3 regions of the Shewanella sp. SG44-6 genome follow, and region 1 is predicted to be linked to each of the others. Evidence: predicted binding sites of a transcription regulator. Region 1 holds the regulator's gene; each other region holds the start of a gene.
What was found. The regulator MetJ, encoded in region 1, represses methionine synthesis genes. The targets are predictions, from matches to a motif close to TAGACGTCTAGACGTCTA.
Positions count from the first base shown of each region.

Region 2: metF (methylenetetrahydrofolate reductase) is a predicted target of MetJ. The motif match lies at 1,534-1,551, and genes of this name have one in related genera.
Region 3: metK (methionine adenosyltransferase) is a predicted target of MetJ. The motif match lies at 1,448-1,465, and genes of this name have one in related genera.

Region 1 covers NZ_JACJER010000006.1:66,830-70,839, reverse strand. The annotation lists gene metB (cystathionine gamma-synthase) at 1-1,071, opposite strand, end outside; gene metJ (met regulon transcriptional regulator MetJ) at 1,279-1,593, shown strand; gene H5185_RS02225 (sulfite exporter TauE/SafE family protein) at 1,787-2,524, shown strand; gene H5185_RS02220 (cytochrome c) at 2,834-3,163, shown strand; gene H5185_RS02215 (DUF3373 domain-containing protein) at 3,316-4,010, shown strand, end outside.
Region 2 covers NZ_JACJER010000065.1:22,666-26,675, reverse strand. The annotation lists gene H5185_RS12940 (3'-5' exonuclease) at 1-224, shown strand, start outside; gene H5185_RS12935 (VOC family protein) at 587-1,072, shown strand; gene metF (methylenetetrahydrofolate reductase) at 1,613-2,497, shown strand; gene H5185_RS12925 (c-type cytochrome) at 2,829-3,452, shown strand; gene H5185_RS12920 (c-type cytochrome) at 3,463-4,010, shown strand, end outside.
Region 3 covers NZ_JACJER010000035.1:1,775-5,784, forward strand. The annotation lists gene H5185_RS08385 (GNAT family N-acetyltransferase) at 1-108, opposite strand, end outside; gene metK (methionine adenosyltransferase) at 266-1,417, opposite strand; gene tkt (transketolase) at 1,958-3,952, shown strand.

The DNA of each region.
Region 1 (4,010 bases):
GTCTTTAATACCAGCCTGCTGCCTTGCCTGTGGGTCCATTGCACGGTGAGTCATGGTGGCAGGAACAGCAACTAAACTTTCCACTCCGCCTAAACTTTCAGCAATACTAAACAAAGATAATGCCTGTAAAAAGGCCACCACTTCAGCTTCGCCACCGGTTAATTCAAAACTTAACATAGCGCCAAAACCTTGTTGTTGTTTTGCGGCAATTTCGTGACCCGGATGGTCTTTTAGCCCTGGATAATACACCTTGGCAACCACATCACTGGCATTGAGTAATTCTACAATTTTTTGCGCATTACGTTGATGCTCACGAATGCGGACTGCCAGCGTTCTTAAGCCACGTAAGGTTAAATAGCTATCAAAAGCAGAACCGGTTAATCCAAGGGTGTTTGACCACCAATGTAATAATTCACCCACTTCAGCATCTTTAGCCACCACAGCGCCACCGACCACATCACTGTGACCATTAATGTATTTGGTGGTTGAGTGAATAACGATATCGGCCCCCAACAATAAAGGTTGTTGTAATATTGGCGACAAAAAAGTGTTATCAACCGTCACTAACGCGCCAACCTCATGGCAAGCGATACTGATCGCATTAATATCGACTACCCGCAGTAATGGATTTGATGGCGTTTCTAACCAGACCATTTTGGGATTTTGCGCTATCGCGTTGCCCAGCGCTTGCGCATCAGTTTGATCAACAACCAATAACTTAAATTGACCTTTTTTGGCCAGGTTAGTAAATAAACGGTAACTGCCACCATAACAATCGTGCGGCACAACCAATAAATCATCTGGGCCCAACAAACTGGTCACTAAGGTAATGGCCGCCATGCCGGTACATGTCACCACACCAGTTACACCTTGCTCAAGTTTTGCAATCGCCTCACCTAATATACAACGCGTCGGATTACCTGAACGGCTGTAGTCAAACTCGCGAGGATTAGTATGGCCATCAAATGAATAATTGGTCGATAAATAAATCGGCGGCACAATAGCACCATGTTGTGTGTCTGTTTCTATACCCTGGCGAACGGCCAAAGTGGCACTTTGATACTGAGTCATAATTGATTCCTAAAAAGTCACAAACACACAATAGATGTCTAGACGTCCAAATTTACCGAAGAGTTCTCCCTGAGTCAACCAAAATAGACGTTTAGACGTCTAAACATCGAGAAATCTATTTGCATCGGGATTAAATAGTAGCAATAATTTGACTAGAGATTGTAACGGTTTAAAATCTGCAGCGTATTTATCGTTAAGGGTAAGTTAATGACTGAATGGAATGGCGAATATATCAGCCCATATGCCGAACACGGCAAAAAAAATGAACAAGTAAAAAAAATTACGGTTTCTATCCCTTTAAAAGTATTAAAAGTACTGACAGATGAGCGGACGCGTCGCCAGATAAATAATCTGCGCCATGCAACTAACAGTGAACTGCTATGCGAAGCATTTTTGCACGCGTACACAGGTCAACCATTACCTTATGACGGTGATTTATCAAAAGATCAGCCTGATAGCATTCCAAGTGAAGCGAAAAAGTTAATGGATGATATGGGTATCGAATGGGAAGAGCTCGAATAACCTACAGGTTAATGAATCCCTCACCGACTTTAAAACTGCCCATTGATACCAATCCTTATTGAAGTTTGCTCTTTTAGCGAAAATGATTAGCGTGGTATTCGAGGCAGTCTTTAAAGGCATAGTTGCTGTACGCCTAAAATAGATCCAATTTCAATGTGGATTGCTATAAGCAGTAATATTTTAAAGAGAAATTATGATGTCATTTATCGATCCAACCACTTTGATACTGGCATCAATTATTGTATTTTTTGGCGCGCTAACCCAAAGCTTAATTGGCTTTGGGTTAGCCGTTGTAGCAAGCCCACTACTGTATATTGTTAATCCTCAATTAGTTCCTGTTCCTATTATTGCCATGGGTTTTGCAATCTCTGCAATGACCTTGTTTAGAGAGCGCGGCCACCTGCAGTTTAATGGATTACAATATGCCTTACTGGGACGTGTTCCAGGAGGATTTTTAGGTGCAGGGTTATTACTGTTTGCACCACAAGCCATACTAGGCTTGGTGATTGCAGCAATCGTGTTTATTGCCGTTATCCTAAGCGTCTTTCGCTTTACCGCACCAATCAATCGCATCAGTTTATTTATCGCTGGGGTATTTTCGGGCATATTTGGCAATATCGCTGCGATCGGCGGCCCACCAATGGCCATTTTACTTGCCGGTCAAGATGCCAGTCAATTTAGGGCGGCGCTATCAGCCTTTTTTGTCTTTAGCTCATTAATCGCATTGGCTATTTTAGCCGTTGTCGGCTTAGTTGAAGTAAAACATTTATGGCTATCACTGCTATTACTCCCCTCAGTCATTGCTGGCTACCTTGTCTCTGGTCGATTAATTGGCCGTGTCGATAAAGAGAAAACCCGGGCTGCGACATTAATATTGTGTAGCATTAGCGCAACAATATTAGTAATAAAGTCGACAATCGCATTAATTTAACGCCACTCACTGATTATCTTTATCAAATGACCTTCCAACAAACAGGGCTGCACATTATTTTATGTGGCTGAATCCCTGTCACTAAACGTTAATTTATCCTCTAGCAAACTATTACCCTCTAGACAATAGATCTGCATCACACCAACTCCATTAGATTTTTATCAATTAACTTTTTTTCAATTAGTTTTTTCTCATGGATATGATCTACTTCAAATTAACACTAGCCCCTTTTAGGTAACATTATTTACAGCAAAACAATAAATATATGTTGCTAAGGCACCAGCCATAAAAAGCTTTGTAGAGGATAAAATGATGAACATTTACGTTAAAGTTGGTATTGCAATCGCGATTGCATTTTCTCTTGGTAGCCAAGTAATGGCTGCAGAAGGTGGTAACCCTAAAAAAGGTAAACATCTTTATAAAAAAGAATGTAAAGCTTGCCACAGTGCCAATAGTGAAGGCAAAGAGCTCACCCCGATGACCAAAACCATGAGCCAGTGGGATCGCTTTTTCACCCGCGATATGCATAAAGCCAAACCTGCTGTTTTCGAGGCGCTATCAGAAAAAGACTTGAAAGATATTCAACAGTTTTTATATGACCACGCAGCCGATTCAGACCAACCAGCAACCTGTGGCTAAGTCATTACAGCTTAGGGCCTTGTCGTCTTAAGCGTACACATCAGCCAATAACCAAACTGACAAAATAGTGAGGCTTAGCCTCAGGGATTTTTACACCAAAAATTTGCCACATCAGCTTATACATTTGGCAAGTTTAGGGGGAGAGAAAGATGATGAGAACTCTGATATCAATACTTGTAGCTAATGCGCTTTTCATGAGCGGCGCTAGCTTAGCGGCAGACACCGATTCACAAAAAATTGCCGATCTTAAACAACAACTGGCCACCATTACCGAAGATCTTGACGACTTAAACTCACGGGTTGATAAAACTGAGCGCCATACGGCACTGGACAGAGTGTCCATCACTGGTGACTTTAGAACCAAAGCACACTCATTACATTATCAAAATGTCACATGGAACCCTGCCATGAACGTTAACTTTTCTGATTTTGGCGCGAAAGCCATGTCAGGAGCATTTGGCGATCCAAATAGTGCCACCTCACCATTGGGCCAAATGATGATGGCTAATCCTGATTTAGCCAGCGCGTTTCAAAGCGGTATGCTGCAAGGCATTATGCCAATGGTGTTAGGCCAAAAAACCCAACAAGATATTAATAACGACATATTTTACACTACCCGGTTACGCCTAAACATTGATGCCAAAGTATGGGACAACGTCAGCTTTGCCGGACGCTTAACCATGTTTAAGAGTTGGGGAGACTCAGCTGGGGTTAAAGTATTCGACTCGTGGAACTCATTCACCATGGATGGCACCAGTAGCGGAAGCACCAGTGGTGATGAGTTAAAAGTAGAGCGCGCCTATTTTAACTGGAAAGATATTAACGATAGTGGCGTTTACCTCTCTAT
Region 2 (4,010 bases), on a different contig from region 1:
AACTCTCTTCAAAGGTGATGCGTTTTGCGCAAGTTAAACAACGCGTTGGCGCTAGAGTTGCGGTTGCGATGTTTTTTAATCAACGGCTATCTAAGAGTGCACAACAATCCAATTGGTCAATATTCCCCTTACACGATCATCAGAAAAGATACGCCGCAAATGATGCACATAGCGCATTATTAATTGCTCTCGAAATAGAAAGACAGAGCCATTCATCTCCCTAAAGAATATGAGCCTCTCACCAATTAATTTAATAAACAACATTAGCTTATTTGACCAAATAAATAAGCTTGTTGACAATTAGTTAGGGTCATCAAGTTTCCTGCACTGCCTCTGCGCTTAATCACTCACCTATAAAACCCGTTCCCTGATTTCTACTCGTTGGTTCTCAAGCTCTCTGCTGTGTTGAATTTGTCTTATTGGCAAAAGCTACATCATTGCTTGAGAATCTCTATTTTGTGATTATCAAAGTGTTATAAATTTAAATTATCAATTAGATAAGTTTTGATAATTTTTATTCATTACCTGTCCGCCGTAAGATTACGCCATCGAACAAAGACGAATCAATAGTTTTTAGGAGTAAGTTATGAAAATGAATCATGTAGGTTTGATGGTTGGCGACATGGATAAAGCGGTTGAGTTTTATACTAAAGCGCTGGGACTAAGAGTGGTGATGGGTAACACTAAGGTTCAAGAAGAACGTAAAACTGCTATTGGCAGAATGTGTGTGGCCGTTTTTGGTGAAGGCTTTAAAGGCTTTAACATTGCACACTTAGTCACGACTGACGGTATTGGTGTGGAGATGTTTGAAATGATCGACCGTCAACAACGTCACGAAGTTGATTTTACCCGTCTTGGTATCTTCCACTTTTGTTTGCAAACAGATGACTTTGAAGGCGCTATTGCGCGTACGGAGCAATATGGCGGTAAAGTAAGAATGGACATTATGCGCTACCACCCAGAAGACGACAGTAAGCTAGCACAAATGGTCTACTTAGAAGACCCGTTTGGCAACTTGTTTGAACTTTACTCGCACAGCTATGAAGAAACTTACTCTACTGATTACGAGTAATTTGTTTAACGATATCCGTATTACTTTAACGCTACCTAGATAGTAGCTTTTTTATGTCATGGGAAATGTTTTTGAGGTTACTTTTGAGCATTTTTGCAGAGAAACTTAATATATATCAAACGATTAAATAATCTAACCAGCTTAATCAGAGTAATACTCGTTTTTATTAACCGCATAAGAAACTCATTTATTGTCAGTTTGATGGTTTGTCACACAGTGATTTGATAAAGGCTTGCAGACATATGCAGATGGCTGCGTAACTGATTTGAGCTGTTAGGCACTAAAAGGAATACAGTGAACACTTATAGTCGGTCTGTAGTCATTTTTATTGTGGTTCAAAGGATTTGGCTGGTTTCGTTAGCGCTCGCGTTATTGCTTGCGATTGAGCTGTAGACTTAAATTGGTTAATTGATGGTATTTTAGCTTGACTTAGGATGCAGTTAAACTAGTATATGGACATATAGACGTCCAAACGGCTAAATTGAAAGTTAGTTAATTGGTATTGGCTCCTAAGTTTTACAGAAGTTGAAGGAATACATTATGGCTTTTCATCATGCGCAACATGCCCAGTCGTTAAATCAGAGCTTGTCTGAGCTGAATGATATTAATGTTTCTTTTGAGTTCTTCCCGCCATCAACGCCAGAGATGGAAGAGATCCTGTGGAATTCAGTTCGTCGTTTAGAGCCGTTAAACCCTAAATTTGTCTCTGTGACTTATGGTGCCAATTCCGGCGTACGTGATCGTACTCATAGCGTGATTGAACGTATTCAGAAAGAGACGAATCTTCTAGCGGCACCGCATTTAACCTTGGTTGATGCTAGTGATGAAGAGTTAGTTGAACTGGCAAAGCATTATTGGAATTCAGGTATTAGAGACATTGTCGCCTTACGTGGTGATTTGCCTGAAGGCAGCCCAAAACCAACTCGCTTTGCTAATGATTTAGTACGTTTATTACGTTCAGTGGCAGATTTTGATATTTCGGTTGCGGCGTATCCTGAGGTTCATCCAGATGCGCGTAACGCTCAGGCTGATTTAATTAACTTGAAGAAAAAAATTGATGCGGGCGCCAACCGTGCCATTACTCAGTTTTTCTTTGATGTTGAATCCTATTTACGTTTTCGCGATCGCTGTGTCACCGCTGGCATAGATGTTGAAATTATCCCTGGCATTTTGCCGGTGACTAACTTTAAGCAAACTAAACGTTTTGCTGGAATGACTAACGTGGCGATTCCACATTGGTTACATCGCCAATTTGAAGGTTTAGATGACGACCCTGCAACTCGTCAGTTAGTTGGAGCCAACGTTGCGATTGATATGGTAAAAGTATTGTCTCGTGAAGGGGTTAAAGATTTTCATTTTTATACTCTTAACCGTGCCGAATTAACTTATGCTATTTGCCATACGTTAGGTGTGCGTCCAAAGTAAACAGGCATAACGACTCTACGCCTATTTTATCGTTGCAAAAATGCTCATTCATTTAAACCATTAAATTGCGCCTTTTGCCTTGAACTAAGCGTAAATAGCTTAGCGTTGAATAGGCCGTCCTATTCAAAAAAGTTAAATTAGAATGGCTGCTAAGTCGATAGCAACAGACGCAGTGGTCATAGTCTCTAACCCCGTTAATGATTTCATTAGCGGGTTTTTTGTTTAATATTTATGGCCTTTTGTGTGAGTATTCGACGTTTGCCGTATTCTTTTTTTCATATTTATAGCCTATGGTATATTAACAACAATTAATAACTAAAAAGGTGTGATGATGAAAACATCCTTTTATGTACTCAGTGTATTGGCTGGCTTAACCATAGTTAATATTGTGCAAGCAAATGCTGCAGAACCTCAACAAGCCATTCCACCCGCCGCTCAGTTATGTACTTCTTGTCATGGTGCTCAAGGTCAAGGAATTGATATCATTGGCCCTCGTTTAGCTGGTTTATCGGCTGAATACATTACCAATCAACTCAAGTTGTTTCATGCCGGTAAACGTCAAAACCCCACCATGCTAGCAATGGCTGCCACGGTACAAGGTGATAATATTGGCCTAGTGGCACAATATTTTAGCCAACAGCCAGTTGCTGATATTTCGCTGCAATTTCGCGGTGACAAGGTTGCCATTAGTGATCCCTCTGAAAGATTAGCCTTTCAAGGCGATTGGTCGCGAACTATTCCGGCGTGTACCAGTTGTCATGGGCCATCGGCAATTGGCGGAGGCAATTTCCCTCGCTTAGCAGGCCAGCAAGCCAGTTACATCAAGACCCAACTATTAGCTTGGCAAGACGGCACTCGAACCGGTGATATTGACAATATGATGGGTAATATTGCGCGGAAATTAACAGCTGCCGAAATCGATGGTTTATCGCAGTATTTTGCCAATATAAAATAAGGACATGGCTATGAAATTATTATCGCTATTGAGCATTGGTGTCCTGTTTAGCTTGCCTTTACAGGCCAATGAAATGTTAACTGAAGTTCCTGCTACAGCTTCAGCAGCACTACCTGATCGCCAAGCGGCATTGCCTGCAGTACCTAAAAAAGTGGGTGAGAACTATCTACAACCTGCGTCATTAACCGATATTCCTGCGGGAGTTTTTGGTGACAAAGTTCGCCTAGGCTATCAATTGTTCGTGAATACTCAAACGCTTAGAGATAAGTACGTTGGTAATCAACTCAGTTGTGCTAATTGTCATATGAATGCAGGGCAACAAGCTAATTCGTCGCCTTTATGGGGGGCATATTTTGCCTATCCGGCCTATCGTAAGAAAAATGATAAAGTGAACAGCTTTCAAGAGCGTGTTCAAGGTTGTTTTACTTATTCAATGAACGGTAAAGCGCCCGAGTCTGGTTCTCCTGAGTTAGTGGCAATATCTGCTTATTCATACTGGTTAGGCATGAGTGGATTAATGGCACAATATAACGTTAGCGGCCCTGTGCCTGAGTTATC
Region 3 (4,010 bases), on a different contig from region 1:
CGACTTATTCGCAATTAAATCAGCTTCAATGGGTTCCGCCCCTACGGATGGCGGTGCAACAGCTTGCTTTGCTATTATATTTTTTTCTAGCCAAGTGGCTTGATACATAATGAGACCCAGTGTCGAGATTAAATCATTAGCTTATTACATCGGCTAGTGCAAATTGGATAGCGCCAATAACATAAAACCGCCAAATGGCGGTTTTATGTTTGATATCGTTTTAGCTTAGCCAACAAGCGTTAAGGCTATATCGATACCTAGCTTATTATAGTCCGGCATCAGCACGGAGAATCTCAGCTTTATCTGTCGCTTCCCAAGGGAATATATCGCGACCAAAATGGCCATAAGCTGCAGTTTGTTGATAGATAGGACGCGCCAAATCTAGCATTGCGGTTAAACCATAAGGACGCAGCTCAAAGTGCTGACGGATCAATTTGATCAATACTTCTTCAGACACTTTGCCAGTACCGAATGTTTCGATACTGATAGATGTTGGCTCTGCAACACCAATAGCATAAGACACTTGTAGCTCACAGCGATCAGCAAGACCTGCAGCAACAATATTTTTAGCCACATAACGTGCAGCATAAGCTGCGCTACGGTCTACTTTCGATGGGTCTTTACCAGAGAATGCACCGCCACCATGGCGCGCCATTCCGCCGTAAGTATCAACGATAATCTTACGTCCAGTTAAACCACAATCACCAACAGGTCCGCCAATAACAAAGCGACCAGTAGGGTTAATAAAGTATTTAGTGTCTTTGTTTAACCATTGTGCAGGTAATACAGGCTTGATGATGGTTTCCATTACGGCTTCAATCAAATCTGCTTGTGTTACGTCTTCACGATGTTGAGTTGACAATACAATCGCATCGATACCGATGATTTTGCCATCGTCATATGCAAAGGTTACTTGGCTTTTTGCATCTGGACGCAACCAAGGTAAAGTGCCGTCTTTACGCACTTCTGACTGACGCTTAACTAGCTTATGAGCGTAAGTGATGGGTGCAGGCATTAATACGTCGGTTTCATTGCTGGCATAGCCAAACATTAAGCCCTGATCGCCAGCGCCTTGTTCAGCAGGATCTGAGCGGTCAACGCCTTGATTGATGTCTGGTGACTGTTTGCCAATGGCATTAAGTACCGCACATGAATCAGCATCAAAACCCATATCTGAATTGGTGTAACCGATTTCGCGGACGGTTTTACGGGTAATTTCTTCAATGTCTACCCAAGCAGAAGTGGTGACTTCACCGCCCACTAATACCATACCGGTTTTAACATACGTTTCGCACGCAACACGAGCCTTTGGATCTTGCTCAAGTATTGCGTCTAATACCGCATCAGAAATCTGATCGGCGATTTTATCTGGATGACCTTCTGAGACCGACTCAGAGGTAAACAAGTGCTTTGCCATAATAGGAAAATCTCGTTGGTTGCATTTGAATATACGTCTAGACGTCTATTTTAGTCGAAATCTAATTTGATAACACCCCTTAATACGAATTTAAGCAGATAATTGTGCAGTAGTGCATGAATATTTTTTACTCTCTATGAGTGTGTTTAGCTAATGGGTTAATTAAACTGCTGATTAAATTAAGTTTTAATCATTTTTGTTGGTCTGCTTTAAACACTTTAGTGCCATTAATTGAACAATATTGAGGATGATTATGAGGTGTTAAGTGTTGAGACAAGTTGACGTTTTACTTACCCAGCGCTGTTTTCTAAGCTGACTGTCAATAAATAATTACTCAGTATGTAGATGTTCATTACGGGGCTTTTTGCATGTTATCTACCCAATAAACATCAGCGGCAAGACGACCTTAATAGGTAAAAGTGAGCTTATTACTGACTAAAAATGTAATGAGAGAAATTTTAATTTGCGTCACATCGCCTTGTAGGGGAAAATATGGCTTCACAATTGCCCGCTAGACCTTACAAACAAGCAGGAGAGAGCATGTCATCTCGTAAAGTACTCGCTAACGCTATTCGCGCCTTAAGTATGGATGCGGTTCAAAAAGCCAATTCTGGTCATCCAGGTGCCCCAATGGGTATGGCTGATATCGCCGAAGTGCTATGGAATGATTTTCTAAAGCACAATCCAACTAATCCTAACTGGGTCGATCGCGATCGTTTTGTTCTGTCAAACGGTCATGGCTCTATGCTTATCTACTCTTTATTGCATTTATCAGGCTATGAGTTGCCGATTGAAGAGTTAAAGCAATTCCGTCAATTACATTCAAAAACACCTGGTCATCCTGAGTATGGTTATACTCCAGGTGTTGAAACCACCACCGGTCCTTTAGGCGCAGGTTTGAGCAATGCTGTTGGTATGGCGATTGCCGAAAAAACCTTAGCGGCTCAGTTTAACCGTCCTGGTCACGATATTGTTGATCATTTTACCTACTGTTTCTTAGGTGATGGCTGTTTAATGGAAGGTATTTCTCACGAAGCCAGTTCATTAGCCGGCACATTAGGCCTAGGTAAGTTAGTGGCATTTTGGGATGACAACGGTATTTCTATCGATGGTCATGTTGAAGGTTGGTTCACTGATGATACGCCTAAGCGCTTTGAAGCCTATGGCTGGCATGTTATTGCTGATGTTGATGGTCATAATCCTGATGCCATCCGTGCAGCAATTGAACAAGCTAAATCTGTCACCGATAAGCCATCGATGATTTGCTGTAAAACCATTATTGGTTTTGGTTCTCCGAACAAATCGGGCAGCCATGATTGTCATGGTGCACCATTAGGTGATGCTGAAATTGCAGCCGCTCGTGAGTTCTTAAACTGGCCACACGCTCCTTTTGAAATCCCATCTGATGTTTATGCTGGTTGGGATGCCAAACACAAAGGTGAGGCAAATGAGTCATTATGGAATGACAAGTTTGCTGCATATCAAGCTGCGTTCCCAGAACTTGCTGCAGAATATGATCGCCGTGTTTTAAAGGGTGATTTACCTGCTGATTTTGAAGCAAAAGCACAAGCCTTTATCCAAGAAAGCCAAGATAAAGCCGAAGGTATTGCGAGCCGTAAAGCGTCTCAAAATGCGATTGGTTTCTTTGGTGCTATGTTGCCAGAATTACTTGGCGGTAGCGCAGACTTAGCCGGTTCTAACTTAACGCTTTGGTCTGGCTCAAAAGGTATTCAAGACGATCCTGCCGGTAACTACATCTATTACGGTGTACGTGAATTCGGTATGAGCGGTATTATGAACGGTGCGTCGTTGCATGGTGGTTTTATTAACTATGGCGCTACCTTCATGATGTTTATGGAATACGCGCGTAACGCAGTACGTATGTCAGCATTAATGGGTATTCAAAACATTTTCGTTTATACCCATGACTCTATTGGTCAAGGCGAAGATGGTCCAACGCATCAGCCGATTGAGCAATTAGCTAACTTACGTTTAACGCCAAATATGGCAGTATGGCGTCCATGTGATGCAGCAGAAACGGCTGTTTCATGGAAGGCGGCAATTGAGCGCCGTGATGCACCAACATCATTAGTTTTCAGTCGTCAGGGTCTTAAGGCTCAAGCGCGTACTGCGGAGCAATTAGCTAACGTTGCTAAAGGCGGTTATGTACTGTCTGATTGTCAAGGCACTGCTGATGTGATCTTAATTGCAACCGGTAGCGAAGTGCAATTAGCCATGGATTCAGCCGCTGAGTTAAGCAAACTCGGCCAGAAAGTGCGCGTGGTTTCTATGCCTTCTACGACTGAGTTTGATAAGCAAGATGCTGCTTACAAAGAATCTGTATTACCAAAAGGTGTCACTAAGCGTGTTGCTATTGAAGCTGCGCATACTGATTTCTGGTACAAATACATTGGTTTTGAGGGCGGTGTTGTTGGCATGACGACCTTCGGTGAGTCTGCTCCTGGTGGTGATTTACTTAAGCATTTCGGCTTCACTGTTGATAATGTAGTAAAAACTGTCCAATCTTTAGGATAATCATCTGAGATTAAACACTTATCTATTAAGTGTTTAATCTGTATAATAACGGCTTGCA